Regions from separate parts of the Marinobacterium sp. LSUCC0821 genome, predicted to be linked through region 1. Evidence: predicted binding sites of a transcription regulator. Region 1 holds the regulator's gene; the other holds the start of a gene.
The links. The regulator FNR, encoded in region 1, switches genes on or off when oxygen is low (the NO sensors DNR and NnrR bind a similar motif). The targets are predictions, from matches to a motif close to TTGATNTANATCAA.

Region 1 (3,153 bases):
CATCAACTACGGTATCTTTAGAGCCAGCAATCACCAGTGTCGGGGTCTCTGTTTGAGCTAGAACATGTGGTGTATCGTAATTTGGGTAGTTGCCATAGTAGCTAAGCATTGCACCGGCAGTTGCGCCGCTCTTCTCACAGTAGACAACACTTACGCCATCCATCATGGTATCTGGCGCTAGGGTTTTCGCTTTATCAAGGAGATCAGTCACAGAGGTGCCGTAGCGCTTCTGGTAACCATCGATAGTGTATTTGTAGTCCCAGGTTGCTGGTGCAAGCAGGATTTGACCTTTTACTTTATCTTGGTGAGCAAGGGTGTACTGTGATGTCTGGTTGCCACCGCGTGAGTGACCCATGACCCAACGGTCACCCGCACCTTGGCCATCTAGCCAGTTCTGCCAAGCCTCCATCTCTGCAACTGCATCTTGCATGGTGTGGCGAGCAGGTACTGCACAGTCATACATAGTTGATTCACGATTATCGATGCTGTAGCTAAGGTTTATAGCGAGTGTTGAGACGCCAGCATCTACGATTAGCTCTTGCAGGGTGGCAATGATCTCCATCTCGTTGTGCGCCAGTGTGCCGTGTAACAGAAGAAGTACGCCATCAGCGAGTGTCTTATCTTCCGCGAGCTCCAGGTTGGCATTGAGGGTTAAACCATTGAATGGAATCTGTACTTGTTCTGCTTGTGCAACGCTGGCGTTAAGTGCTGTAAGCATTAGTATGCCGGCAATCGCTTTAGGTAGGAATTGCATCTATCTCTCCAGGGCTGAGAAGTTATATTTTTTTTATGAGTCTACTCCAATAAAAAAACGAGGCAAGATGCCCCGTTTTTAAATGGTGAAACCCTTACAGGCCGTCGTAGGCAAGCAAACAGTGTACGGGTACACCTGTATCTTGGATCTTGGTTGAGCCTGCTAGATCAGGTAGGTCGATCAATGCTGCCACCTCGACAACTTCGGCGCCTAGGCCGTTAATCAGGGTACAAGCAGCCAATGCAGTACCACCTGTTGCGATCAGGTCATCGATAAGTACAACTCTGTCTCCAGATTTAAGTGCGTCTTTCTGTATCTCTACCGAGGCTGTACCGTACTCGAGCGTGTAATCCTGAGAAATGGTCTCGCCAGGTAACTTGCCCTTTTTGCGCACTAGAACAAGCGGTTTCTTTAACTCATGGGCAATGATTGCACCAAACAGAAAGCCACGCGCATCGATACAGGCGATGTGGGATACATCCATGCTCATGTAACGATCAACAAAGGCGTTAGCGACCATGCGAGATGCTTTAGGGTCTTGGAAAATTGGTGTTATATCGCGAAACAAAATGCCCGGTTCTGGCCAGTCTGGAATAGAGCGAACTACCGATTTTACGTAAAACTCGTCGTAAGACATTAAAACTCCGAAGGGGAATTAACCCAGTTTAGCTTGGCTGCCACAGCCTGGACCATGACACTCACCAGCCGCTTCCATTAGTGCCTGAGTATCAAGGATCTCTAGCTCTTTACCCTCAACACGAATCAGATTCTGCGAAGAGAAGCGGGTGAAGATTCGGCTCACTGTCTCTACAGCAAGGCCTAGGTAGTTACCAATCTCATTTCGCGACATAGATAGTCGGAAAGAGGTTGAAGAGTAACCACGTGCGGCAAAACGGTCTGCAATTTTCAGCATAAACGTTGCGATACGCTGCTCTGCAGTTTTTTTCGATAGCAGCATCATCATCTGCTGATCTTCACTAATTTCACGACCCAGCGAGCGCATGATAGAACGACGTAGCTCAGGCATCTGACCTGAAAGATCATCAAGACGCTCAAATGGGATTTCACAGACTGTAGTGGTCTCTAGCATCTTAGCGCTCATTGGGTATGCGCCAGAGTCCAGGCCTGCAAGGCCAACCAGTTCACCAGGGAAGTAGAAGCCGTTGATCTGCTCTTCACCATCCGGGCTTACTGAGTAGGTCTTTATTGAGCCTGCACGAATGGCATAGAGAGAGCCAAAGTTCTCGCCTTGGCGGAACAGAAAATCGCCTTTGTGAAGAGGCTTGCTCTTATCGACGATATCATCAAGTTTAACCATATCGTCGTTATTGAGTGACACTGGCAAACACAAAGAGCTAAGTGAACAGGTGTTGCAGTGCACTTCATTGATGTTTGCGATCTTTAATTTTTGAGTATCGGACATATTCACCTCGTTGGCACGAGTATAGCCAAAGAGGATTAGTGACCCAAGTCAAAAAACGATATTTGTCGATAAGCGCTGCTTATTCAGTCTCTTTTACTAGAGTCTTAGATAATTCGTGAGAATCGCTGCTCGCTATGGTTTATGTAAGCATCAAAGGTCATACAGACTCTGCGAATTAATAGTCGCCCAGCGGCTGTAACATCTAACCCTTTCTCATTCATATGAATAAGTCCGTCATTTACCATCGGTTCCAATAGGCGAAGTTCATCAGCAAAGTACTCTTGGAATTGAATACCAAGCTCTTTGGACTGATCAGCAAAGTTCAACTGGAAGTCACAGATCAGGCGAGTAATCACCGCGCGACGAATTTTGTCATCGTCGTTCATTTTGTACTCTTTACTGATCGCAGAGCCCTCTGCATTGATGCCCGCATCATATTTCGTGATATCAGGGCTGTTCTGCAGGTAGTAGTCACCAATCTGACTAATAGCCGAGACGCCAAGACCAATCAGGTCACACTCCGAGTGGGTGGTGTAGCCTTGGAAGTTGCGGTGCAGGGTGCCCTCATCTTGATGGCGGGTTAGGGTGTCCTCTGGCAGCGCGAAGTGGTCCATGCCGATGTTGCGGTAGCCTGCAGAGGTTAGCTTATCAATACTCTGATGGTGAATGGCGAGTTTTGTAACTGCATCAGGCAGTTCATCTGCATTGATGCGACGCTGCGGTTTAAAGCGCTCAGGAAGGTGCGCATAGTTGAATACTGAAAGGCGATCTGGGCGTAGTTCTAGGATGCGATCTAAGGTCTCTGCAAAACTCTCTTCAGTTTGTAGTGGCAAACCGTAGATGAGATCGACGTTAATTGATCGGAAACCAAGGTCGCGCGCCTCTTCTAGAAGGGCGGTCGTCATCTCCAGTGATTGGACCCGATTTACCTTCTTTTGTACCTCAGGGTTTACATCCTGCACGCCAATACTGATGC
Region 2 (3,153 bases), 510 kb from region 1:
TACTTTTCCCTTGTCGGAAAAGTAAGCAAAAGGACACCCCGCTCCTTCGGCCTGCGGCACACTGCGCGCGATACTCTTTTTCTGAAGCTTATCAGGACCGCACAAACCGTTAATTGCTCCTGCATTAACGGAATACATGCCATCCTTGGCATTAAGTCGGCTTCCTGCCTCCGTTGTGCTCTTCGGCCCTCCATGGCCTCAGCCTGACAAGCTTTTAATCGAAAAAGAGCATCGTGCTCGTTCTCAGTCGGACGGGGAAACAGGGTGCCAAATTCGAATCGCGTGCCAGTCGTCCACGTCCGATCGAGAGTGAGTACGATGGTTTTTCACGGTTAAGAGTTCAATCGGCTGAGGCCTGGATGGCCGAAGTCTGCAACGGAGGCAGGAGCCGACTTTGCAGTGTCCTATTGGACTTCAGTGAAAAATCATTGAACGGAGCGTGCCGCAGGCCGAGTGAGCGTAGTCAGTTTTTGGGTACTTTTTGCTGACCAAAAAGTACCAATGACCAGACTTTAGGCTGGGTATTCGCTTTTGATCTAGCTATAGCTTTTAAAAAAGTAACAGCGACAGGCTGAAAGCCCATCACCGCATTTAAATTAAGTTATTTGGTAACTTGAGCAAACAGATCGAAGTACTCTGGGAATGTTTTGCGGGTACAGCCTGGATCATTGATGGTGATCGGGTTGTTGCCGAAAGCGGCTAGTGAGAAACACATCGCCATACGATGGTCATCGTAGGTATCGATGGCTGCGCTCTGTACTTCTGCTGGTGGAGTGATTTCGATGTAGTCTTCACCTTCAACAACCTCTGCACCCACTTTACGAAGCTCTGTGGCCATGGCGTTAAGACGGTCGGTCTCTTTAACGCGCCAGTTGTAGACGTTACGAATGGCAGTAGGGCCTTCGGCAAATAGAGCTGCAGTTGCGATGGTCATTGCGGCATCTGGGATGGCGTTCAGGTCTAAATCTACACCTTTAAGCTCACCTTTAGTCACTTCAATCCAAGTAGGACCGTAAGTCACTTTAGCGCCCATTTTGCCCAGTACCTCAGCAAAGGCTTTGTCGCCCTGTATCGATTCAGACCCAACGCCGTAGACGCGGATGGTACCGCCAGCAATAGCAGCAGCTGCTAGGAAGTAAGAGGCAGAAGAGGCGTCGCCCTCTACCATCACTTCGCCTGGTGACTTGTAGGTCTGACCCGCTTTAACAACAAAGCTCTCGTAGTTGTTGTTGATAACTTCTACACCGAACAGCTTCATCGTGTGAATAGTGATGTCGATGTACGGTTTAGAGACAAGCTCGCCATCCATCACAATCTCTAGGTCTTCTTTAGCAAGCGGTGCAGCCATTAGAAGGGCAGTTAGGAACTGACTAGAGATGTTGCCACGAATTGAGACACGGCCACCTTTTAGTCCCTGTGCATTGATCTTAAGCGGCGGGTAACCTTCGTCTTTTAGGTATTTAATATCAGCACCTATTTGAACAAGCGCATCGATTAGGTCCTTAATAGGACGCTCATACATACGAGGCTCACCCGTCAGTGTGAATTCACCTTCACCTAGACAAAGAGCTGCAGTAAGCGGACGCATTGCGGTACCAGCATTACCTAAAAACATCTCTGCTTGTTTGCAGGTGAATGCACCACCAACGCCTTTAACCACACAGCTACGACGATCGCTTGCTAATTCATAGCTAACGCCAAGTTCAGTTAATGCGTTAAGCATATGGCTGACGTCTGCGCTATCGAGAAGGTTGGTTACACGGGTCTCACCCTCAGCAAGAGCAGCTAAAAGCAGGATGCGGTTCGAAAGGCTTTTTGAACCAGGAAGTTGAACTTCGCCATTAGCAAAGCTGCGAGGTTGGAGTGTTAACGTTTCCATATAACCATTGTGTCGAGAATTGGGTGAATTTTGAGCGCGCTAAGTTACTAGGAAACGGGTTTATTGTCTATTTTTGAGCCCTCTTTTCATTTAATTGATGCGGGTCAATTTCCTTCTCGAATTGATAGGGCATAGTAGCTCCATCGAATATCTGTTTTAGGAGTTACACAAATGGTCGGCGAACATCACGATCTAGTTCACGAATTACCAGAAATGCGCGATCGCATTCACGAACTGAAAACATCAAACAACCACTTTGCACGTCTGTTTGATGAGTACCATGAAGTAACTAAACAGGTTGAGTTGATGGAGGCCGAAGTAACGCCTGCTGAAACTAGCCGTGAGGAAGAACTCAAAAAACGTCGTCTATCACTTAAGGATGAGTTATTTGCGATGTTGAAGGGGTAAGAGAGCGACTTTCATAGTGTCCTTTCGTTGCTATTCAGCCCGGCTTGAAAAAGACCGGGTTTTTTTTTGTCCTAAATTTAATGTTTTGTAAGGTGACGTTTTTAGGAATTATGTCTAAGCTTTAACTAAATTGATTTTGTGAGGTTTGCTATGCGTTTGAACAAACTTTTAGTCCTTTCGATTGCAGCGGTGACTTTGTCTGGCTGTGTGCAGCAGAGTCTGCAGGGAAATGTTTATACACGTTCTGAAGCGCGTCAGGTCCAGCAGTTGGAGTACGCGACTGTTGAACAGGTAACGCCGGTTATTATTGAAGGCGACAAAAATAATCCGGTAGGTGTTGGTGCCGGTGCTATCGTCGGAGGTCTTGCTGGTTCAACTATCGGTGGTGGTAAGGGCTCAAGTATTGCAACTGTCTTGGGTGCTGTTGCGGGTGGTCTAGCTGGACAAGCACTTCAAGAAGAGGCGACACGAGTTCAGGGGCAGGAGATTGTTCTGCGCATGGATAATGGCAAATTACTCTCTGTTGTTCAGGAAGTGGAGAATAATCTCTTCTTCAGAATTGGCGATAAAGTACGTGTGTTACGTTCTAACGGCACGGTGCGTGTAAGTTATTAATGACTCGTCCAGTTCTGAATCGGATCCATCATGCGGCGATAATCTGTAGTGATTATCGCCGCTCTAAACACTTCTATACCGATCTCTTAGGTCTCACTATATTGGATGAGAACTACCGCGCTGATCGTGACTCATACAAGTTAGATCTAGCCCTACCTGATGGTGGTCAGGTGGAGCTCTTTAGTATGCCAGGCGCGCCTAAGCGGCCAAGCTTTCCTGAAGCGCAGGGGTTAAGACATTTGGCTTTCTCT

Region 2: HH196_RS02205 (YdcH family protein) is a predicted target of FNR. The motif match lies at 1,974-1,987, and genes of this name have one in related genera.

The regions. Positions count from the first base shown of each region.
Region 1 covers NZ_CP051666.1:945,089-948,241, reverse strand. Annotated here, with positions in the region: gene HH196_RS04615 (alpha/beta hydrolase) at 1-754, opposite strand, end outside; gene HH196_RS04610 (adenine phosphoribosyltransferase) at 849-1,391, opposite strand; gene fnr (fumarate/nitrate reduction transcriptional regulator Fnr) at 1,410-2,177, opposite strand; gene hemN (oxygen-independent coproporphyrinogen III oxidase) at 2,282-3,153, opposite strand, start outside.
Region 2 covers NZ_CP051666.1:435,538-438,690, forward strand. Annotated here, with positions in the region: gene aroA (3-phosphoshikimate 1-carboxyvinyltransferase) at 602-1,879, opposite strand; gene HH196_RS02205 (YdcH family protein) at 2,051-2,287, shown strand; gene HH196_RS02210 (glycine zipper 2TM domain-containing protein) at 2,438-2,902, shown strand; gene HH196_RS02215 (VOC family protein) at 2,902-3,153, shown strand, end outside.